2 regions of the Epilithonimonas zeae genome follow, and region 1 is predicted to be linked to the other one. Evidence: riboswitches for the same ligand, from Rfam matches in the RefSeq annotation. Region 1 holds a riboswitch; the other holds the start of a gene.
What was found. A riboswitch is a leader RNA that binds a small molecule or an ion and turns the genes downstream of it on or off. The one in region 1 is predicted to bind S-adenosylmethionine.

Region 1 (12,725 bases):
TAAAAATTACCGTCAGAATCCTACTGCAGATTTAGTGGGACAAATTCCTGATCAACACGATTCTAATGGAAAATTCAGAACATCTACTGAAATCATTAAAGAACTGAACCAAATAGCAATGGAAAAATTGGCAAAAGACAATAATTTGATTGAGATTGATCTGCTTAAATAATTTAGTTATTCTTTAAAATCAACAAATTGTATTTTCTATAAAAATATTCAGGTTTGTAATCAATATACCTTTCATTCTCTTCATTTTATATGGAACTATTATGAATTTTGCTATTTATGACAATGACTGCGAAAGTTTTGTAAGTGGAATTGCAAGAGCATTTACTTTTATTGGAGAATTACTTTTTATTGGTCTTATAGTCACTTTCTGTTTTAATCTTTTAAATGAAGGAAAAATTAGAAGAGAAAATTTAATTAAAAGAATCTTAAAACTTCATTTACTTCATTTCATTATTTTCGTTTTCATCTTTACTATTTGTATGATTAATGAAATGAGATATTGCAATTTAATTTAAAAAAATACCAACAGTAAATATTCTTTATTGTGAATTTAACTAAAACAGCCAACTATTTAGATTCATTAAAAATAAACTTTGCAACAATCTCTTTTTTAGCTATTTTTACAGCATAATATTTCAATAAAAATGAGACAATTAATATTCGGAGGAATCTTGGCTTTTGGTGGATTAATCACAGCCAATGCACAATGCAAAACAGTCACTACAATCACAGAAAACTTTGACAGCTGGAAAGATATAGATAAGTGCTGGACTGTACAGAAAGGAAAAGCAATGCTGTACGCCAGTGAGAAGAAAGTGATTTTTTACTCGATGACAGATCCAAAAGAAAATATGTATCTCATCACACCAAAAGTAAAAGCTGGAAACTATACTTTGAGCCTTGACATCACAGATAATGGTGGAGAAACTTCCCTTGAAATTTTCTCAGTAGGTAAAGCAATTGATCCGAAATCTTTTGTTTCCATTGCTAAACCACAAGAAATTACAAAAGAGAGAAAAGTCATCAACATCAGTTTGAAAAAAGACAGCCACATCGGTTTGAAAGTATTATTAAACGGTGTACATCAAGCTGTGTATGTGGATAATTTGTCTTTAAAACCGAGAAAATAAATCGTATTTAATAATATTAATAAAGATTTTTAGACAAGTAAAGATTAAAATGATATTATTGCATAGTTTTTAACTATAATCAAAAATTAAACCTATGAAAACAAGATTTATTATCTTATTCACTTTTTTAAATTCACTTTTTTATCATTCTCAATTGTCGCAATTAGATATAAATTTTGATAATTACATTTCTGAAACAAATAATGATTTAAAAAATTATTTTACTTATCGTGCAAATAATTATAAATTATTTAAAGATGGATCTAATTATGTTGTACAGACACCTGTAAATGATGTTTTCCCTGACACATTTTTAACTTTATGTCCAAAGTATCATGGGGTTGATAACGAAACGATGAAAATTAGTATTGATTTTAAAACTAAATTTCACACAGGTACAGGTAAAGGACATGCTGCAGGCATATATATATTTAAAGATGGTCAACAAGGACGTATTTTTGGAAGTTATATAACAAATAAAACATTATATATTGGTGGATTAGAGAATAGTAATGATATTACTGATTTTCAATTAGGTACAAGTGATGGCTATATTGATAACACTTGGTACCGACTTTCATTGGAAATTTCAAAAATAGGTATTAACAAATATCGTCTTAAAACAGATATTTATTCCTTGGGAGAATCTGGAACTTTAGCACCAAAAAAAATAATTGGACGTACAAATGAAGGTAATAATTATAATTTCAATCCCAATAATAATGTTATAATTAATCTAACATCTACTACTAACGGTTATGGAAAATATCTAGATAATTTTTCGATTTATGGTAATAGATCCAACCTTTCTAATTGCTCTAATCTAAATACTTCAGATGTTAAAAGAAAAAACATTTTTATAGCACCTAATCCGGCAAAAGACATTATCCATGTTTCTACTGAAAAAACATTAAAATCAGTTGATATCTATGATTCATTAGGAAAATTAATTAAGACCGATTTCAAAAACAATATTGATATTTCTCAATTTTCAAAGGGGAACTACATCTTAAAAATCAAAACGGATCAAGGTGAGACTACTGAGAAACTAATTAAAGAATAATTCGTTACATTCTATTTTAAAATAAGAAAACCCCTTCAGAAAATCTGAAGGGGTTTTTAATTTAGAAAACTCATTCCTACAATTGTAAAACTCCCTTTCGTAAAAAAAACAAATAACTCTCCTATCTCACCTTATAACATCTTTCCATTTATTTATAACTGATTGGCATCTATTTTTCAGAAATTTGTATCAATAATAAAAAACTGAGCGAAGCTAGTAATCTTTGTGACCTTAAAAACATCGAATTACTAATAAAAAAACTTTGTGCTCTTTGTGTTAAAAACAAAAAAATGGAAAACCAAAATCACCATAATCACGACCACCTTCATCCTAGTCAAAGAATTTCACCAAGTTCCGTTTATTATTGTCCAATGGAATGTGAAGGCGAAAAACTCTATTTCAAGCAAGGCCGATGTCCGGTTTGTAATATGTTTCTGGTTCCGATAGAAGAACGTGATGACCACAAAAACAAACCGCAAAATTATTCCAAAACTAACCTCCCGGAAAGTTTCAAAGATAAAATAGGGGATTATTTTTGCCCGATGTTTTGTGAAGGTGACAAAACTTATGTATCAGATTCAGGTTGTCCGGTTTGTCATATGCATTTGGAAAAAATTACCGAAGATTTGGTCAGAAGTCAGAAGCTGGATGTTAGAAGTGCACATACGCATCAAAACACCAAGCACCAAACACCAAACACCCATCAAGAAGGAAAATACTATTGTCCAATGTTCTGTGAAGGCGACAAAGTTTATGATTCCAATGTCGGCTGTCCGGTTTGCGGAATGGATTTGGTCAAAATTCCTGAAAAGAAAACTGTTGAATATACTTGCCCAATGCATCCCGAGATTGTACAAAACGAACCCGGAAATTGCCCGATCTGTGGAATGGATCTCGTTCCAAAACCGTCAAAAGATAACGATCACGAAGATGAAACTTATAAATTATTAAAAACAAAATTCTGGACGGCTTTAGGGTTCACTGTTCCCATTTTCATCTTATCGATGGGCGGAATGTTTATCGATTGGCCATTTTCTCATCAGGTTCAAGGAATTTTAGAGTTAATTTTGACATTACCCGTCTTGTTTTATTCAGGATGGTTTGTGATGAAGCGTGGTTGGATTTCTTTCAAAACCTGGAACCTCAATATGTTTTCATTAATTGCTCTGGGTGTTGCTGCAGCTATGATTTTTAGTTTAATCGCTTTATTCGTTTCAGATATTTTACCTCACGAATTATCTCACGGCGGAAGCATCCCACTCTATTTCGAATCCGTTTGTGTCATTCTTACTTTGGTGATAATGGGACAAATGATGGAAGCCAGAGCGCACATGAAGACAGGAAAAGCGATTGAAGCGTTGATGAATCTTTCACCTGACACAGCCAATCTGATTGTAGACGGAAACGAAAAAAAAGTATCATTAGCAGAAGTTAAAATCAATGATATATTAAGAGTAAAACCGGGCGAAAAAATTCCTGTCGACGGGAAAATTACCGAAGGAAATTCTAATGTTGATGAATCGATGATTACGGGAGAGCCGATTCCTGTAGAGAAAAAATCAAATGATAAAGTCACTTCCGGAACTATCAACGGAAATGGAAGTTTTCTGATGAAAGCCGAAAAAGTTGGTGATGAAACCTTGCTTTCTCAAATCATCAAAATGGTCAACGAAGCCAGCCGAAGCAAAGCGCCGATTCAAAAATTAGCAGATAAGATTTCGAAGATATTTGTACCAACTGTGATTGCAATTTCTATTCTGACATTTATTTTATGGAATATTTTCGGTGGCGAAAACAAGTTGATTTATGCTTTTGTAAACGCTGTTGCCGTTTTGATTGTCGCTTGTCCGTGTGCGCTAGGTTTAGCAACTCCGATGAGTTTGATGGTAGGAATCGGAAAAGGTGCACAAAATGGAATCTTAATCAAAAATGCTGAAGCGCTGGAAGAAATGCACAAAATCAATGTTCTGATTACCGATAAAACCGGAACATTGACGGAAGGAAAACCAAGTCTTGACAACATCGAAACATTTGAAAATACTGATAAAAATGAATCAAGCGAAGCGTATCTTGATCAACGGGAAAAAATTTTAAAATTAGCTGGTTCATTGAATCAGAATTCGGAACATCCTTTGTCTAATGCTGTTTTAGAAACTCTTCGACAAGTTCAGAGTGGCAATACTGATCTGCAATTTGAGAAAGTTCAGAATTTTGAGAACATCTCTGGAAAAGGTGTGAAAGGAACAATCAATAATGAAGAAATTCTACTTGGAAACGAAGCTTTATTGAAACATTTCAACATCAAAATTCCTGAATCATTAAAACAAAAAGTAGTTCAGAAACAGAATGAAGCTAAGACGATTTCTTATCTCGCAAAAGCTGGAAAAGTTCTTGGATTCCTGAGCTTCTCAGACAAAATAAAATCAACTTCAAAACAAGCTATTGAATATCTCCATTCTCAAAACATCGAAGTGATAATGATGACCGGCGACAACGAACACACTGCAAAAGCAGTGGCAAAAACACTCGGAATCACAAACTTCAAAGCCAATTGTCTTCCTGAAGACAAAATGAACGAAATCAAAAAACTTCAAACCGAAGGAAAAATTGTTGCAATGACCGGAGACGGAATCAATGATGCGCCAGCTTTAGCTCAATCCAATATCGGAATTGCAATGGGAACAGGGACCGACGCCGCGATTGAAAGCGCAGAAATAACTTTGCTAAAAGGCGACATCTTAGGTGTAGCCAAATCAAAAATCCTGAGTGAAAAACTTTTGAAAAATATCAAAGAAAACTTATTCTTTGCTTTTATTTATAATGTTTTGGGAATTCCGTTAGCGGCAGGTCTGCTCTACCCTGTCTTCGGAATTTTGTTAAGTCCAATGATTGCAGCAGCGGCAATGAGTTTCAGTTCGGTTTCTGTGATTCTAAATTCTTTGAGATTGAATAATGTGAAATTAGAGATTTGAGTTTAACACAAAGGCACAAGACTTATTTTTTAAGGCACAAAGTTTTCCTTGTCCCTTAAATTTTAATCTCTGTTAATTAATTTCTTTTGTGCCTTTATGTTTTTTATTAACCAAAATGGCATCGAGAAAACTCCCGATGCCATTCAAAACAAAATAAAAACCTTAAGAAATTTTTTAATTAGAAAGAAACGGTCAGCTTACTGAAAACATATCGTCCGTTCTGTCCAAACTGAGATGTGGAACGAGAATAGATGAACTGGTCGTTATTAGTAGAAGCTGTCACGTTTTTAGTTGGATAAATATCGAACAAGTTGTTTGTTCCAAGAGTCAAATTGAAATTCTTGTTGATATCATAACCGATAGACAAATCTGTAACAATCTTGTCCGAAATCAATTGATGGTCGTACGCATTTCCATTGATACCATCTGCACCATAAACTTTTCCGTAATAGGTATTTCTCAGATAGAAATTGAAATCATTCCATTTAAAATTATTGGACAAACTTGCTTTCACTTTTGGAACTGAATCTTCTAGGTAAATTCTAGATTTTTCACCAAAATAGGTATTTTCCAATCCTGCATTTTTCAACAAATCGGATGCGTGGATATCACCCACTTTTCTTGTTCTGTTGAAATTGATAGCAAAATCATTTGTGAATTTGAAACTTTCTTTTGTAAACGTATGGCTGATTACGACATCCAAACCTTTGGTTTCTGTATCAATAGCATTAGAGAAAAACTGAGCTGCATTCACGTTAGCTTTTACAAACTCATTTGCCAATGCAATTTGTGCAGGTGTTTTTGGATCGGTTGGTCTTGAGAATTGATCTGTTAAAACAATTCTGTCATCAATTCTTATGAAATAAGCATCTGCTGTAATATTCAAATTAATTGCAGGGATTTTATATGTAAATCCTGTACTTACAGATTTTGACGTTTCTTGTTTCAATTTCGGAATTCCAAATGCTTGTGCCAATTGAGAATCATTACTAAATGTTCCAACTTCTACCAAACTTGGTCCCGAAGCTCCCGGAAGCGTTGTGAACAATGTAGAAGTTGTATTATAATAGATTTGGTGAATCGATGGCGCTCGGAAACCTGTTGAACTTGCAAAACGGAAATTAAGATCGTTTGATAATTTGATTCTTGATGCTAATTTATAATTAAAAGTCGAACCAAAATCAGAATAATTTTCATATCTAATCGCAGCATCAACCAGCCACCAATTGGTAAAATTGAATTCTACATCTGCATAAACCGCGTAAGCATTTCTATTTTTATTGGTCTTATTTTCTGGCCTGAAACCTGCAAAAACCTGAGAACTTCCTGCCAATGCTACTCCGAAGAAATCAGTTGGGTTAACTGATGTTGAAGTTTGTGGATTTCCATTCACATCATAAGCTGTGTAAGAAGCTTCCTCACCCGGATTCTCTTTGAAGTTTTCGTGACGCTGTTCTGCTCCGAAAGCAACATTTACACCTTCCAACCAATTAAATGATTTGCTGAAATCTAAATTAATGGTGTTCTGCAAAAACTGCAATCCACCAGCTTTGAAAGAATTTGGAGAGTTAAATCTTAAACTTGTATTTCCAGTATTTTCAATGGTGTAATCAAAACTATTTTGACCAAATGTATTACTGAAGTCTACATTCCATCCATCCCATTTTCCTTTGATTCCGGCAGACAAAGAAACATCCTGAATCTTAGTATGGATCTCAGGCAAATAACCGTCAATATATAAACCTGTAAATGTTCTGGCTTGGTTTGGTCTTCTATAGAATCCGCCAGAAGCACCATCACGGATTGAGTAACCACCGAATGTGTAAACCTTCCAATCGTCATTCAAAGGAACTTCAATATTCGCGAATAATTGATGGTTATTGAGTTTGGACTGGCCCACCTGCATATTAAAATCTTTTCTGGTCTGTCCTCTGTAAGCCAATTCCTGATCTGTATAATTAGCGCCTAGTAATCCCTGCAAAGCAGAAATATTTGACGCATTTTGAATACTTGACTGGAATCCGGAATCAAAATAATTCACACCTTGCGCATACTGATGAATTAGATTTACGAAATCTTGTTCACCAGCCGAGCCTTTCAGGTTATTGATGTTGCTAAAATAAGAAGACAGATTCACGCCAGCTTCTGCAGCTCTCTTCTCAATAGCATTGTAAGCATTGTAGATATTTCCGCTTTCTGTTCCAGCTCTTCTTGTTGGGTCACGGAACTGGGAAGACCAAGTCACATTATAGAAACCACCCCGTTTTCCAATCTTGTTTCCATAGTTTAAATCCAATTGAAATTGTTGTCCATCATAATTTCCAGTATGGTCATTGGCAGCTTTGGTAAGGTAACCACCATAATTCAGTTGTCCTGTCAGTTTTCCAGTGTCTCTTTTCAATTGTAAGTTCATTACGCCAGCAATCGCATCAGAACCATATTGCGCAGAGGCTCCATCTCTCAAAACCTCGATTCTTGAAAGTGCAAAAGCCGGAATTGCGTTTAAGTCTGTTCCAACAGTTCCTCTTCCAGGCGCACCGTTAACGTTAACCAAAGCCGATGTATGTCTTCTTTTTCCATTAATCAAAACCAAAGTCTGGTCCGGTCCCAAGCCTCTCAACTGTGCAGGATCCGAGTGGTCCGATCCATCAGCATTAGTCTGAATAGTTGACGTAAAAGATGGCGCAATCGTATTTAGGATCTGATTGATATTGGTTTGTGGTAAACTTTGTTGAATATCTTTCAAATTGAAAACATCCACAGGAACGGGACTATCTGTTTTTGAACGTCCTCCACTTCTGGAACCTACCAAAACAACTTCTTCAATTTGTTTATCAGAAGTAGAATCTTTTACAGGCTTCGTTTCCTGTGCTTGAGTCAGATAAATCCCGGAAAAGAAAACTACGGCTGTCGATATAACGGCTCTTTTGCTGGAATTAAACATAGTTTTTTGAATCATATTTTTAAATTTTACGTTTTATACAAAAAAGAAAACTTCTCCCAGACAAGTCTGAAAGAAGTTATATTGAGACGGCATCACAACCGCAATTAAACATTTTCAACTTATCTTTCCTTTTTTCAAAGGCTGAATGTAACACCTTACCTAATCAGCAGGTTGTTAAGACTTCAACAGGTCAGTTCCCTCGGTCTTTCTTAATAAGTATGACAGCAATTCATTATCACAGTGCAAAACTATGATAAGAATTTTTCTTCAGCAAATTTAATTCATACTAATTTGATATGATAAATATCATATTGATTTTAATTAACTGATTCAATGCTGATTGGCATAAGATTTAATTATCTAATAAAATGAAAGATTCAAAAGAAAAATATCATATCGGCTGTTCAGGATTCTATAATACAGACTGGAAAGGTTCACTTTATCCGGAAGATTCTAAGAATAAAGACTTCCTGAAATTATATTCTAAAGTCTATAACACGGTCGAAATCAACAGTACATTTTACAGAAAAGCAATAGCAAAAACGCTCCAAAAATGGAATGATGAGACGCCTGATGATTTTAATTTTTTTATTAAAATTCCAAAAACAATTTCTCATTCCGGTTATTCTGAAAGTAAAAAAGAAGAGTTTTCTGACTTTTGTAATTATATTAATGAAAATATGGGGAACAAATTAGCGGGTTTTTTAATTCAATTTCCATCATCATTTCATTGTACTGAGAACAATATTAAATGGTTAACAGAAACTTTATCTGATAAATTTTTGATTGCAGTCGAATTCCGACACGATTCTTGGTGGAATGATGAAATTTTCGATTTGTTCAAAAAACACCAATGGATTTTCTGCGGTGTTAGTTTTCCTGGAAAAATCCCGGAAGATGTAATTGTTACCAATTCTAAAATCGGATATTATCGTCTTCACGGGAAACCGATTCTTTATAAATCGCTTTATTCAGAAGAATTTTTAGATAATCTGGTTAAAGAAATCAAAGCTAAAAATCAAGAATTTTATATTTACTTTAATAACACTTGGGGAACTTCTGCCATAGAAAATTCATTATATTTAAAGAAAATTTTAGATTAAAATGAAAAAACTGGTTGTACTTTCCGGTGCAGGAATTTCGGCAGAAAGTGGGATAAAAACATTCCGAGATTACAATGGACTTTGGGAAAATCATCGCATTGAAGACGTAGCTTCTCCGGAAGGTTTTGCTCGAAATCCGCAATTGGTTTTGGATTTTTATAATGCCAGAAGACAACAATTGAAAGAAGTAGAACCCAATGCGGCGCACAAATTGCTTGCAGAATTGGAGGATTTTTTCGATGTTCATATTATTACTCAGAATGTAGATGACCTTCACGAAAGAGGCGGTTCCACCAAAATCATTCATCTTCACGGCGAATTGACAAAAGCAAAATCTGTAAACGAAAACAGCAAAATCATTGATTATATTGATGATATCAAGGTTGGAGATTTACACCCGGACGGCTCACAACTTCGCCCGCACATTGTTTGGTTTGGCGAGATGGTTCCGGAGATGGATAATGCGATTGATATTGCTTCTCAGGCAGATTTATTTTTGGTCATTGGAACATCTATGCAAGTTTATCCGGCTGCATCGGTTATCCGATATGTTCCTGAACATTGTGAAATTTTCGTCATCGACCCCAATATGGAAAATCCAAATGCTTTCACAAAAAATGACAACCATTTCAAAACTTCTGCAACGGAAGGAATGAAACAGTTGAAGGAAATTTTAATCAAAAAATATAAATAAAACCACAAAAGGCACAAAAGTTTTTTGATGCAATCAATATTTTAATAAAAAAGGGTTAACAAAAGACTTATTTAACTTTAATCTCATAAAATCAAGTATGTCTTTTGTAACTTTTGTGGTTAATCAATAAAATATACAAACTATGCAGGTAGAAATCAGAAAACTAAACATCGATGATTATGATGACTTGGCAGAAGCAATGCAAAAAGCTTATCCCGATATCGATGATAATGTCTGGAGCAAACGGAATATCCAGAAGCTGACTTCCATCTTTTCAGAAGGTCAAATCTGTATTACAGTTGATGGGAAATTGGCTGCTGCAGCATTATCCATTATTGTTCAATACGAATTGTACGGTGACCAGCATACTTACCAGGAAATTACCGGAAACGAATCATTCAACACACATACAAATGTCGGAAATGTTCTTTATGGCATCGAGGTTTTTGTTGATCCGGAATTCCGTGCATTGAGACTAGGGAGAAGATTGTATGATGCCAGAAAAGAACTCTGCGAAATATTGAATTTAAAATCCATCATCATCGGTGGAAGAATTCCGAATTATCATCTTTACAGCAAAGAATTATCGCCCAGAGAATACATCACCAAAGTTAGAAATAAAGAAATTTACGACCCTGTTTTAAGTTTCCAGATTGGAAATAATTTTTCTCCGGTTAAAATTCTAAAAGGTTACCTGAAAGGCGATTCCGAATCAGAAGAATATGCGGTTCTGTTGCAATGGAACAATATCTATTACACAGCGAAGAAAAATACAATGCAGGATAGCGTGATTCGGCTTGGTTTGGTCCAATGGCAGATGAGACCGTTAAAGGATTTGGAGGATTTTTACAAACAAGTCGAGTTTTTTGTAGATGCAGTTGCAGGTTATCAGTCGGATTTTTGTTTGTTCCCGGAATTATTCAACACACCGCTACTCGCACCTTTCAATCATATGAATGAAAGGGAATCAATGGAGAAACTGTCTGAATTAACCGAAGAAATCAAAGAAAAAATCTCTGAATTTGCGGTGAGTTACAATGTGAATATCATTTCCGGAAGTATGCCGATTTTGGAAGAAGGGAAGTTGTATAATGTAAGTTATCTTCTACACAGAGACGGAAAAATTGACGAATACCGAAAAGTTCACATCACACCAAATGAAAAGAAATATTACGGAATGACTGGTGGTAACGAAATCAAGGTTTTCGATACAGATTGCGGAAAAATCGGTGTCATTATTTGTTATGATGTTGAGTTTCCAGAATTACCAAGATTGCTGGCTGACCAAGGAATGAAAATATTGTTTGTTCCTTACCTTACAGACACCCAAAATGCTTACACAAGAGTTAGACATTGCGCTGCCGCAAGAGCCATCGAAAATGAATGTTATGTTGCCATTGCAGGATGTGTCGGGAATCTTCCGGGTGTGAATAATATGGACATTCAGTACGGGCAGGCGACGGTTTTCACACCTTCGGATTTTGCTTTTCCATCCAATGCTATAAAAGGCGAAGCTACACCGAATACGGAAATGACGATTATTGTGGATGTTGATCTTAATTTATTAAAAGAACTTCATTACAATGGCGCTGTGAAAACAATGACCGATAGAAGACAAGATTTATATGATGTGATCTTGAGAAATCAGATTTAATTTTTTGAGGTATTTAACTTCAATCAGATTTAATCATCTAATTTTGTAAAAAATATATTTAATGAAAAAGAACTATTTAATTGCTGCAGGATTACTATTTTCAATTTCTACACAAGCACAGCTCGGTGACCTCTTAAAAGTAGTTAAAGACAAAACAGGTGTTGACCTCAGCCAGGTCAAAACTTCCAACCCTACATCTACTAATACAACAACAACCACGAATTCCAATATCAATCTTGGTAATCTTACCCAGACCGAAATTTCATCTGGTCTGAAACAAGCTTTGAATCTTGGCGTAACAGAAGGTGTCAAAAAATTGGGAGTGACCGACGGGTTTTATAAAAATGAACTGGTAAAAATTCTGATGCCGGAAAAATTGAGAAAAATTGATACGACTTTAAGAACTCTCGGTTTAGGCAGTTTAGCAGACAAGGGTGTAAAATTACTGAACAGAGCTGCGGAAGATGCCGTAACAGAAGCTACTCCGATCTTTGCGAATGCGATTACGTCTATGACAATTACCGATGCGAAAAATATTCTTTTAGGAAGTAATAACGCCGCGACTAATTATTTACAAACCAAAACTCAAAGTCAGCTTTTCACAGCGTTTCAGCCGAAAGTTCAGGCTTCTTTAGGAAAAGTTGGAGCAGATACGGTTTGGAAGAATATTATTTCAAAATACAATACGTTGACCGGACAAACAGTAACGACCGATTTAAACGAATATGTAACCACAGAAACCATCAACGGAGTTTTCAAAATGGTGGCTGAAAAAGAAACAGGAATCAGAAACAATGCTGCGCTTAGAACGACTTCACTTTTGGAGAAAGTTTTTGGAGCGGTGAAGAAGTAAGAGAGTTTGAGAATTTCAGAGCTAGCTGGAGAGAAAAATTAAAATTCGCAGAGTGTTCACTTTGCGAATTTTTTCATTTATTAATGATTCTTTCGTAATTATTTAGAACTGCATCTCCGGAATTTCTCCTTCAATAATTAATTCCGCTTCTGTTGCTTTTACAATATCTTCAACCGAAATTCCCGGCGCTCTTTCCAGAAGCTTGAAACCTTTATCTGTGATTTCCATAACCGCTAGTTCAGTGACTACTTTTTTGACACAATTAACACCCGTCAAAGGGAGCGTACATTGTTTCAGAAT
Region 2 (12,725 bases), 1.1 Mb from region 1:
CCGCCATTGGGAATTATTTCTAAAGATTCGTCTTGTAATTTTCCTTTGAGTGGAAGATTATTGAGTGTAATGATTTGCTTGAATGGACCAATTAGTTTCATATATAATCTTGAATCGTAAAATTAAAAAAAGAGATGCAATTGACATCTCTTTTCTTTTTAAAATATTTCTCTTCCTATCTTGAGAATATTATCACTTTTTCCCATTGAATAAAAATGCAGAACAGGAATTCCAAAATCTAAAAGTTCCTTGCTCTGGTTAATCGCCCATTCTATTCCAACTTCGCGAACATCATTATTGGTTTTGCATTTTAAAACTTCATTAATGAGAGTTTCTGGTAAATCGATTTTGAAAACCTGTGGCAACATTTGCAAATGTGTTTTGGTAGCAATCGGTTTGATTCCCGGAATAATCGGAACGTCAATCCCAATTTCTCTGGCTTGCTTTACAAAATCGAAGAATTTCTGGTTATCAAAGAACATTTGAGTTACAATATAATCTGCGCCTGCTTCTACTTTTTTCTTCAACATCTGAAGGTCATAATTCATAGAAGGTGCTTCAATATGTTTTTCAGGATAACCCGCAACACCAATGCAAAAACTGTTATCAACGTCCGATTCTATCTTGCCGTGAAGATATTCTCCGATTCCCAAATCGTGAATCTGTTTTACCAAATCCGAAGCATATTTGTGTCCGCCTTTTGAAGGTTCAAAATATTTTTCCCCTTTCATCGCATCACCTCGCAAAGCAACAATGTTATTGATTCCCAAATACATACAATCCACCAAAAGATATTCGGTTTCTTCTTTAGTAAATCCACCACAAAGTACGTGTGGAACGGTATCAACATTATATTTATTCTGAATTGCCGAACAAATCCCTAAAGTTCCGGGACGCATTCTTGTGATTTTTCGCTCCATCAAACCGTTTCCTCTTTCCAGAAAAATATATTCTTCTCGGGAAGTTGTAACATCTATAAATGGCGGTTTGAATTCCATCAACGGGTCGATATTCTTATACAAATCGGCGATTCCAACACCTTTTTGAGGCGGAACAATTTCAAAAGAAAAAAGCGTTTTGCCGTTGGCGTTTTTTATATGATCAGTAATTTTCATTTAATAATTTTAAATAGTATTAATCTGCTAAGTTTGGAGCCAGCCATTTTCTAGCATAATCTAACTCAACATCTTTTCTTTCAGCAAAATCTTTTAATTGGTCTTCATCAATTTTTCCTACTCCGAAATATTTAGATTTTGGATTCCCAAAATAATAACCTGAAACTGCAGCAGTTGGCCACATTGCCAAACTTTCGGTTAAAGTCACGCCGATATTTTCTTCAACTTTAAGTAAATCCCAAATGGTCAGTTTTTCTAAATGATCGGGACAAGCTGGATAACCTGGAGCCGGACGAATTCCGAGATATTTTTCTTTGATTAATTCCTCGTTATCCAGCGTTTCATTTTCAGAATAACCCCAGTATTCGGTTCTGACTTTTTTGTGAAGATATTCGGCGAAGGCTTCTGCAAAACGGTCTGCCAAAGCTTTTACCATAATGGCGTTGTAATCATCATTTTGGTCTTCATATTTTTTTGACAACTCATCAGCTCCGAAACCTGTACAAACACAGAAAGTCCCAATATAATCCTGTTTTCCGGAATTTTCAGGCGCAATAAAATCACTTAAAGCAAAATACTCTTTCCCTTCGGATTTCTTATGTTGTTGTCGCAGAGTTCTAAAAGTCGAAATCACATTCTGATTTTCATCATAAACCAAAATATCGTCCTGTTCATTTGCATTCGCTGGAAAAATTCCGAAAATCCCTTTGGCTTTGAAACTCTTTTCTTTCAGGATTTTTTTGAGCATTATCTTAGCTTCATTGAACAAAATCGTCGCTTGTTCACCCACAACATTATCAGTCAAAATCTCAGGGAATTTTCCAAACAATTGCCAGCTTCTGAAAAACGGTGACCAGTCAATAAACTCAACTAATTCATCCAGATTTTGGTCTTCGATAATAGTAACTCCCAATTTTTTAGGTGTTGGAATATTTTCGTTTTTCCAATCGATTTTGAATTTTTTCTCACGAGCTTCTGCAATCGGAACATACTCTTTATCAACTTGTCGGTTCAGGAATTTTTCACGGAATTCATCATAATCTTTTCTGATTTCCAAAGCATAAGCATTGGATTTATCTCGATTCAAAAGAGAACTCACAACACCAACCGCTCTGGAAGCGTCATTCACGTGAACAACTGTACTGGAATATTTTGGCGAAATTTTTACCGCTGTATGTGCTTTGGAAGTGGTTGCACCTCCAATCAATAAAGGGAAATTAAGATTCTTACGTTCCAGTTCGTCTGCAATATGAACCATCTCGTCCAGACTTGGTGTAATCAATCCGCTTAATCCAATCACGTCCACTTTTTCATCAATGGCCGTCTGAATGATTTTTTCTGCCGGAACCATCACGCCCAAATCCACAATCTCATAATTATTACAACCCAAAACCACGCTTACAATATTTTTCCCGATATCGTGAACATCGCCTTTCACTGTTGCCATAAGAACTTTTCCGTTGGATTTTTGAGTCTGGTCTTTTTCTGCTTCGATGAAAGGCTGAAGATAAGCCACCGCTTTTTTCATTACTCTCGCCGATTTTACAACCTGAGGCAAGAACATTTTTCCGCTTCCGAAAAGGTCGCCGACAACGCCCATTCCTGTCATCAGATTTATCTCAATCACATCAAGCGGTCGTTTTGAAGTTTTTCTAGCTTCCTCTGTATCTTCTTCTATAAAACGATCAATTCCTTTGACTAAAGCGTGTGTAATTCTCGATTGTAAATCCTGTTCTCTCCAAGCGAGGTCTTCTGTTTTTTCTTTTTTAGTTGATTTATGTTTTTCCGAGTAATCCAGAAGTTTTTCTGTCGCATCGTCTTTTCTGTCTAGCATTACATCTTCAACCAATTCCAATAAATCTTTCGGAATTTCGTCATAAACTTCCAGCATTGTCGGGTTCACGATTCCCATATTCATCCCAGCTTTTATGGCATGGTAAAGGAAAACAGAGTGCATTGCTTCTCTCACAGAATCATTTCCACGAAAGGAAAATGAAACATTGGAAACGCCTCCACTTACTGAAGCATTTGGAAGATTGGTGCGAACCCAACGTGTTGCTTCGATAAAGTCAATCGCATTTCTGCGGTGCTCATCCATTCCGGTTGCAACAGGGAAAATATTGAGATCGAAAATAATATCTTCGGAAGGAAAACCAACCTGATTCACCAAAATATCATAAGACCTTTTGGAAATTTCGATTCTTCTTTCGTAATTATCGGCTTGTCCAACCTCATCAAAAGCCATAATAATGGCCGCTGCGCCATATCTTTTAATCGCTTTTGCCTGCTTGATGAATTCTTCTTCTCCACCTTTCAAACTAATGGAATTCACAACTGGCTTTCCCTGAACAACCTGTAATCCGGCTTCCAGAATTTCCCATTTTGAAGAGTCAATCATAATCGGGATTCTGGCAATGTCTGGTTCGGAGGCAATCAGATTCAGGAATCTGACCATTGCGGTTTTGCCGTCCAAAAGCCCGTCATCCATATTAACATCAAGAATCTGAGCACCGCCTTCTACTTGGTTTCTTGCAATATCCAGAGCTTCGGCATATTTTTCTTCTTTAATGAGACGAAGAAATTTTTTGGAACCGGCAACATTGGTTCTTTCCCCAACGTTGATAAAGTTGGATTCGGGTGTTATAATTAAAGGCTCGAGACCTGATAATTTCAGATATTTTCTTTTACAATCTGTTTCCATAATTTAATTTACAATGTAAAAATTACCAACAATAAAATGAGATTCTTCACTTCGTTCAGAATGACACTCTGTCTGATAATCGGTAAATAGATACATTGTTATGCTGTTATATTAAGTTTTCTCGGATGGTAAGCTTGTGCCAAATCCGCAATCGCTTTGATATGGTCCGGCGTTGTTCCGCAGCAACCACCAATAATATTGATTAGACCTTTCTCCAAATATTCCTTCACCTGCTCTGCCATTTGACCGGCTGTTTCGTCGTATTGGCCGAAAGCGTTTGGTAAACCTGCGTTTGGATAAGCCGAGATTCCGAAATCTGTGTGATTGGCAAGAATTTCCAGGTAAGGCGTCAATTGTTTTGCTCCTAAAGCACAGTTGAAACCAACACTTATCAAATCCATATGTGAAACAGAAATCAAAAATGCATCAGCCGTTTGCCCACTCAAAGTTCTTCCAGAAGCATCGGTAATCGTTCCTGAAACCATAATTGGAATAGTGATATTGCGTTCTTCTCTTATTTCATCAATGGCAAAAAGTGCCGCTTTTGCATTCAAAGTATCGAAGATTGTTTCAACCAAAAGGATGTCTGAACCTCCATCGAGCAAAGCTTCTGCCTGTTGTTTGTAAGCGATTCTGAGTTCGTCAAAAGTGATAGCTCTGTAACCTGGGTCATTGACGTCCGGACTAAGGCTTGCCGTTCTGTTGGTTGGTCCGATTGAACCTGCAACAAATCTTGATTTGTCGGGATTCTGAGCGGTAAATTCATCACAGACTTTTTTAGCAATTTTGGCAGATTCATAGTTAAGTTCGTAAACCAGATCTTCCATATGATAATCCGCCATTGCAATGGTTGTTCCGGAAAATGTATTGGTTTCGATGATATCTGCGCCTGCCAAAAGATATTTTCTATGAATTTCTTCAATAGCTTCAGGTTGCGTGAGAGACAGCAAATCATTGTTTCCTTTCAATGGCGATTTCCAGTCTTTGAATCGCTCGCCTCGGTAATCTTCCTCGGTGAAATTGTAGCGCTGAATCATCGTTCCCATTGCTCCATCGAGAATGAGAATTCTGTTTTTCAGTGCGTTGTATAGTTGTTCTGAATTATTCATTTTTTAATTTAATTTTTATCGTCGATTGAAAGACCAATCTTCAACATAGCCCCGATAGGAACGGCATCCTTTTTTGTTTTTCTGAAAATTTTCTATTGATGACAAAACGTCGTAAACAAAAAAGATATAGTGGATAGCGGGTTGGGAACTTGTTTCGAAGACGAAAACTTGTTGCTCCTAATTCCTTCGATTCCTTTAGTCTAAAGCTTGTTTTAAATCATTAATTATATCATCAATATTTTCTAAACCAACGGAGCATCTCACCAATCCGGTAGTAATTCCAACTTCACTTCTTTCCTCATCGGAAAGTTTGGAATGCGTTGTGGAAGCAGGATGTGTAACAATCGTCCTTGTGTCTCCCAAGTTGGCGGAAAGGGAACACATCTTAATTCTGTTCAGGAAATTTCTACCGCCCTCGGTACCGCCTTTGATTTCGAAAGCAACGATATTTCCACCTAATTTCATTTGTTTTTTGGCGATTTCATAGCTCGGATGAGATTTCAGGAACGGATATTTTACCAATTCTACATTGGGATGATTTTCCAGAAACTCAGCCACTTTCAATGCGTTTTCGCAATGTTTCTCTACCCGAATCGCCAAAGTTTCCAAACTTTTGCTCAAAACCCAGGCATTGAATGGCGACATCGCCGGACCAGTGTTCCTTGCAAACAGATAAATCTCACGAATTAAATCTGCTTTTCCAACCGCAACACCGCCTAACACTCGCCCTTGACCGTCAATCAATTTCGTTGCTGAATGAACCACCAAATCTGCCCCGTATTTAATCGGTTGCTGCAAGTAAGGTGTTGCAAAACAATTGTCAACTATGAAAATCAGATTGTGTTTTTTAGCAATCTGTCCGAAAAACTCCAAATCCAACACTTCGATTGCGGGGTTCGTCGGCGTTTCCAGATACAAGATTTTTGTATTTGGTTTGATGTATTGTTCTACGTTTTCCGCATCTTCTGCTTTGAAATAAGATGTTTCGATATTCCACTTCGTGAAATATTTTGTGAATAATGTGTGAGTAGAACCAAATACCGACTGACAACTCACAATATGGTCGCCCGCATCAAGCAACGCTGCAAATGTTGAATAAATCGCCGCCATTCCTGTTGCAAAAGCGTAACCGGATTCCGCACCTTCCATTTTCGTGATTTTATCAACAAATTCTGTGACGTTTGGGTTGCTGAAACGGCTGTAAAGATTCTTGTCTTTTTCTTCTGCAAAACTTGCACGCATATCTTCCGCATCTTCAAATACGAAGCTTGACGTGAGATATAACGGCGTGGAATGTTCGTCAAACTGAGTTCTTTCGGTTTGAGTCCTTATGGCTTGTGTTTCAAAATTTTCCATAAAATTTTAATTTACCAATGCAATAATCTACCAATGTAACAATGAGATTCTTCACTTCGTTCAGAATGACACTGCTTATAAGAATTGGTAAATTGCTACACTTTTATATTGTTACATTGATTTTATTTTGTTTCGCTAAGTCTTAAAATATCTCCGAAAACGCCTCTTGCAGTCACCTTGGCTCCGGCTCCGGCTCCCATAATGACAATTGGATTCTCGCCATAACTTTCTGTGTAGATTTCGAAAATAGAATCGGAACCTTTAAGTTGTCCTAATGCCGAATTGGCTGGCACAGAAATTAATTTGACATCCAACTCTCCTTTTTCTTTTTGTAAATCGCCGTGCAAATCGCCGACATATCTTAACACGTGGTCTGGTTGCTGATTTTCTTTGATGTTCTGGTATTCTGAATCCAGTTCTTGCAATCTTGAAAGGAATTCTTCTTTGGAAACTGACAATAGAGTTTCCGGAACAAGATTCTGAATATTGATGTCATCAAATTCATTAATCAAATCCAGCTCTCTTGCCAGAATCAACAATTTTCTTGCAACATCATTTCCAGATAAATCTTCGCGTGGATCCGGTTCGGTGTACCCTTTTTCCAAAGCTTCGTTGATAATGGTTGAGAATTTATCGTTACGAAGCGAAAAATTATTGAAAACATAACTTAATGTTCCGGAAAAAACACCTTTGATTCTTGTAATATTTTCTCCTGAAAGATGCAATAATTTAATGGTGTCAATTAGAGGTAAACCAGCACCAACATTGGTTTCATAGAGGTATTTCTTTTTATTTTTTTCTAATAATTTCCTGAAATTCCGATATTCTGAGATGGGTAATGTGTTGTAGATTTTGTTAGAGCCAACGACATCAAATCCGTTCTCTACAAACACAGGATAATTTTTAACAAAATCTTTGCTCGCCGTGTTATCTACCATCACCAAATTTTCCAAATGATGTTCATTTACAAAATCTACCAAAGACTGGACACTGGATTCTGTTTGAGAATATTTAATTTTCTGTCTCCAATCGCTTCCGAAACCGGCTTTGTTGAAAGCTACTTTTCTGGAATTGGCAATTGCAACGATTTTCAAATCCACTCTTTTACGATTCAGAATATCGTAAGCTGAATCCAAAATCTGCTCAACCAAAGTCCCGCCAACATTACCGTGACCAATCAAAGCGAGATGAACGGTTTTCGGTTTTCCGTAGATTTCGGTTTCGATGATATTTTTTGTGATTTCGGTTTGGTTATCGGTTACGACGATATTCACTCTTCCAGCAGAAGCGATTTGACTCAACAACAATGGGAAAATTTTATTACGCTGAAGTTCTGATAAAATCTTATTGTAATTTTCCGAAACAAATCCGATCACACTTAGGTTTTCGATGCTATAAATATTGCTGACTTGTCCATTGTTTTTTTCTTTTTCGAATTCTTTATTCAGAAAATCAACTGCATCAGAAGCATCATTCTCATCTACAAGAACAGAAATTCCATTTTCAATCGCTTGTTGGGAAATAACGCCCACACTGATTCCTCCTCCATTCAAAACCTGAAATATGCGTGAATCAACGCCAATCTGTCCAAGAAAGTCTTTCCCTTCGAAATTCACCAAAGCTTTGTTTCTATAAATATTAATTGCATTCTTGTCTGTCATCAGTTCAAAAAAATAGGTTTTAAAATGGTGTTCAGTTGCTCATATTCCATTAGAAAAGCGTCGTGGCCGTGGATGGAATTAATCTCGTGATACTGAACGTTTTTGTTTTTATTTTGTAAAAATTGGTAAGTATTTTTAATTTCAAAAGCCGGATAAAAAAGGTCCGAATCTACTGCTACTAAATGAATCTCTGCATTGATATTTTCCAATTCATTTTCCTTTCCATTAATGTTCATCAGAAGATGATTAACAAGCTTGTAAGCCTTTAAACTAAACCTTTCGTTTAATCGTTTTCCGTGGAAATTGAGCCAGTCGTGAGACTTTAAAATCTGCTTTTCAGAATCTATTTCTCTATTGAATCTTGAATTAAGAGATTCCGGCGTTCTGTAGCATAACATTGCGTGAACTCTGGCTTTCTCAAGCGGTTTCTCCTCTGATTCCAAAAGAAATTTCTGAACCAGACATTGAGAATGTAACCAATCCGACGTTTTGAAATCTGTTGCAATCGGGATGAATCTTTCTGCTAAATCATTCTGCAAAGTCAACATTTCCCAACCGATAGAACCGCCAACAGAACCGCCAACTAAAGCAAATAGTTTTTTAATATTCAGGTTCTTTAATCCTTGCAGAAAAATAGATGCAATATCCTTCGTTGTGAAATCTTCGTAATTCTCAATGAAAAATCCGTCAAAACCATTACCCGGAATATTGAAACAAATTATTGTGAATCGATTTGTATCAATTACTTTCCCTTCTCCAACCAGAGATTTCCACCAGCCGTTTTCTCCGGCAACATCAGAGTTTCCTGTCAAAGCGTGATTAATCAAAACAATGGGAGCAGAATACAATTCTTTTCCAAAAAGCTGGTAGCTTAATTGGATATCGAGAACTTTTCCGTTCTTAGTTTCGAAATGTCGAATGTTGATATGTTGTAGCCTGTTTTCCAATTTTGTCTTATAAAAATTGAAAATGCTACGGGAAATGTAGAATAAATGTCTAGGTTATCTTTTCCGCCATTGCGGATAGAATTTAGCACCTTCTTCGTTCCCGAAGGGTTGCCAAGGTTTCACAGAGTCTAATCTCTCCACCTTTCTCGATAACATTTTCAATATGTGAATGAACAAATTCGACTGCAAATATAGATAACAAATTGCTGTTTTTCCAAATAAACTGAAAAAAGTCAGTATAAATTTTTTATTAACAATCCAATTTAAGAAATTTATAACAGCAATTGTGTACAATATTTGCTTAACCAACTTCATCAAAAAATAAACAATGAACATTAATCTTAATAAACAAGTGGCCATTGTAACTGGTTCCAGCAGCGGGATAGGGAAAGGAATTGCTATCAGTTTGGCAAAATCCGGAGCAATCGTTATTGTAAACCATTCATCCGAACATTCCAGACCGGAAGCTGAAGAAACACTAAAAACCATTGAAGAAAACGGTGGCGAAGGTTTGATTATCCAATGTGATGTGAGTAAGGAAGACCAAGTTTTGGCGATGTTTCAAACCACAATTGACAAATACGGAACTGTAGATATTCTCATCAACAATGCAGGCTTGCAACAAGACGCTGCTTTTATTGATATGACTCTCGAACAATGGCAAAAAGTAATCGATGTGAATCTTACGGGGCAATTTTTATGTTCAAGAGAAGCAATTAAAGAATTCCTGAAGCGTGGAATGACCGAAAAGTCCAAAGCGCTTGGAAAAATCATCAATATCAGCAGTGTTCACGAGACGATTCCGTGGGCTGGGCACGCCAATTACGCTTCCAGTAAAGGTGCGCTCAGAATGCTGATGCAAACGCTGGCTCAGGAATATGGAAAACAAAAAATCCGTGTGAATAATATTTGTCCGGGCGCCATCCAAACACCAATCAACAAATCCGCTTGGGATAACAAGGAATCTTTTGATTCTCTGATGACCTTGATTCCGTATGACAGAATCGGGCAGCCGGAAGATATTGGAAATTTAGCCGTATTTTTGGCGAGTGATTATTCGGATTATATTACCGGAGCGAGCATCTATGTGGATGGTGGGATGACGACGTTGGAAAGTTTTGCAGACAACGGATAATAATTATTAATGATGAATTATATAATTATTAATGATTTTTTGTTGAATGTTAATGCAAAGATTTTGAAGGGCTAAGGATTTTAATAAGGCTGAAAATCGATATATTTTTATTTTGTCATTTATCTATTTCGCCAATTATTTATGGTTGAAAGAATGGAAAATCGTCAACATAGCCCCGATGGGAACGGCATCCTTTTTTGTTTTTTTAGATTCCTGACTTTGTTCGGAATGACAAAGCGCCTGAAAAACAAAAAAGATATAGTGGACAGCGGGTTGGAATGTTCTAACAAATGTACAACCGTGTTGCTCCTAATAAAAAAGAATAATTATTCTTGAAAAATAATTATAAAAATGAATGAAGAAGAAAAATTAAAAAATCCAAATTGGAAAAAGTGGGGACCTTACGTGAGCCACCGTCAATGGGGAAATGTACGTGAAGATTACAGTACCAACGGTGATGCTTGGGGATTTACCGGTCACGATACAGCGGAAGCGTGGACTTACCGCTGGGCTGAGGAAGGCATCGCAGGAATCTCGGATGAGAAGCAACAGATGTGTTTTGCACTTTCTTTTTGGAATAAAAACGATTGCAGAGTCAAGGAACGTTTTTTCGGACTGAGCAATTATCAGGGAAATCACGGCGAAGATATCAAGGAGATTTTTTATTATCTGGACAATACGCCGTCTCATAGCTATATGAAGATGGTTTACAAATACCCCATCAATGCATTTCCGTACGATGACCTCATCAATACGAATGCGCAGCGCTCCAATAAAGATCCCGAATACGAAATCATTGATACAGGAATCTTTGATAACGATGAATATTTTGACATTTTCATTGAATATGCAAAAGCTGGCGAGGATGATTTTTTAATCAGAATTGATGTTCATAACAGAAGCAATCAACCCGCTCCAATAGTAGTATTGCCAACACTGTGGTATAGAAATAACTGGATGTGGGGTTATAATGATTACAAAGCGAAACTTGGCTTTTCTAAGCCGGGCGAAATTGATGTTCATCACGATAGTCTGAGCATCAAAAAATTATATTCCAGAAACAGAAATGTGGATGCTTTGTTTTGTGAGAATGAAACGAATAGAGCAAGGTTATTCAATCTTCCGAAAACAGAAGGTTTTTTCAAAGATGGAATCAATCAATATATTACAAAAGGTTTAGATACTATTAATCCATCTAAAACCGGAACAAAAGCGTCTCTTCATTGTGAAGAAATCATAGAAGCAAATAGCAACAAGGTTTTCGAATTCCGATTGTCACCTCATATTATGGATGATGCGTTTTGGGATTTCGATGAAATCGTTTCGAGACGAAAGCAGGAAGCCGACGAGTTCTATGCGAATATCCAAAAAGATATTGAAAATGAGGATGAGAAGAATGTCCAGAGACAAGCGTTTGCGGGTTTGCTTTGGAACAAACAATTCTATCATTACAATATCGGGAAATGGCTAAAAGGTGACCCTAATTTTCCAATCCAAAGAAAAGGTTTTGTACGAAACAGCAACTGGGAACATCTTCATAACAAAGATATTATCTCGATGCCCGACAAATGGGAATATCCTTGGTATGCGACTTGGGATTTGGCGTTCCATTGTGTGAGTTTTTCTGTAATTGACTCAGAATTCGCTAAGAATCAATTGATTACTTTGACGAAAGAATGGTATATGCATCCGAACGGACAAGTTCCGGCTTACGAATGGAATTTTGACGATGTTAATCCGCCGGTTCACGCCTGGGCAACTTTCCGAGTTTTCAAAATCGATGAAAAAAACAATGGAAAACCTGACTTGGCTTTCCTTGAAAGGGTTTTCCAAAAATTACTACTGAATTTCACCTGGTGGGTTAACCGAAAAGATTACAACGGGAAAAATCTTTTTGGAGGCGGATTCCTTGGTCTGGATAACATTGGAGCGTTCGATAGGAATATGGAATTCAATGAAGGTGAACATCTCGAACAGGCCGACGGAACCAGCTGGATGGCAATGTACGCCCTGAATATGATGCGTATCGCAATGGAACTTGCGACTTACAATCCGGTTTATGAAGATATGGCGATTAAATTCTTTGAGCATTATCTTTATATCGCCGAAGCAATGGAAAACATTGGGGAAGACAAGCAAGGACTTTGGAATGAAGAGGACGGATTTTTCTACGATTTGCTCCAATTGTCTAACGGCGACAGTGTGAATCTGAAACTGAGAAGTATTGTTGGACTGATTCCGATGTTTGCCGTAGAAGTGGTGGAACATAGTATGTTGGAAAAACTTCCGGAATTCAAGAAAAGAATGGAATGGGTTCTGAAAAATAAACAGGATTTGACCAAATTGGTTTCTCAATGGTATGTTGAAGGCGAAGGCAACAAACATCTTTTAAGTATTCTAAGAAAAACAAGATTAGCGAAAGTTCTGACCAGATTGGTGGACGAATCTGAATTCTTGAGTGATTACGGAATCCGTGCGATGTCTAAAGTTTATGAGGAAAATCCTTTCAGATTTACCGTTCACGACCAAGAACACGTAGTTTATTACACGCCTGCAGAAAGTGATAGCCGCATGTTTGGTGGCAACAGTAACTGGCGCGGACCAATTTGGTTTCCGATTAATTTCCTGATTGTAGAAAGTCTGCAACGTTTTCATTTCTTTTTTGGCGATGCTTTGACGATTGAATATCCAAAAGGAAGTG

Region 2: linked by a shared signal. The riboswitch ahead of KI430_RS11715 (alpha/beta fold hydrolase) and the one ahead of KI430_RS06430 (TonB-dependent receptor plug domain-containing protein) in region 1 are both predicted to bind S-adenosylmethionine.

What each region holds. Positions count from the first base shown of each region.
Region 1 is NZ_CP075338.1:1,460,926-1,473,650, forward strand. Features, by position in the region: gene KI430_RS06410 (GLPGLI family protein) at 1-172, shown strand, start outside; gene KI430_RS06415 (hypothetical protein) at 657-1,142, shown strand; gene KI430_RS06420 (T9SS type A sorting domain-containing protein) at 1,237-2,205, shown strand; gene KI430_RS06425 (copper-transporting P-type ATPase) at 2,496-5,177, shown strand; gene KI430_RS06430 (TonB-dependent receptor plug domain-containing protein) at 5,356-8,136, opposite strand; SAM riboswitch class I at 8,238-8,340, opposite strand; gene KI430_RS06435 (DUF72 domain-containing protein) at 8,490-9,224, shown strand; gene KI430_RS06440 (SIR2 family NAD-dependent protein deacylase) at 9,226-9,918, shown strand; gene KI430_RS06445 (carbon-nitrogen hydrolase family protein) at 10,061-11,572, shown strand; gene KI430_RS06450 (DUF4197 domain-containing protein) at 11,634-12,425, shown strand; gene KI430_RS06455 (CoA transferase subunit B) at 12,528-12,725, opposite strand, start outside.
Region 2 is NZ_CP075338.1:2,599,960-2,612,684, forward strand. Features, by position in the region: gene hutI (imidazolonepropionase) at 1-101, opposite strand, end outside; gene metF (methylenetetrahydrofolate reductase [NAD(P)H]) at 159-1,115, opposite strand; gene metH (methionine synthase) at 1,135-3,816, opposite strand; gene KI430_RS11700 (homocysteine S-methyltransferase family protein) at 3,915-4,925, opposite strand; gene KI430_RS11705 (O-succinylhomoserine sulfhydrylase) at 5,121-6,281, opposite strand; gene KI430_RS11710 (ACT domain-containing protein) at 6,404-7,942, opposite strand; gene KI430_RS11715 (alpha/beta fold hydrolase) at 7,942-8,889, opposite strand; SAM riboswitch class I at 8,941-9,045, opposite strand; gene KI430_RS11720 (glucose 1-dehydrogenase) at 9,218-10,024, shown strand; gene KI430_RS11725 (MGH1-like glycoside hydrolase domain-containing protein) at 10,376-12,725, shown strand, end outside.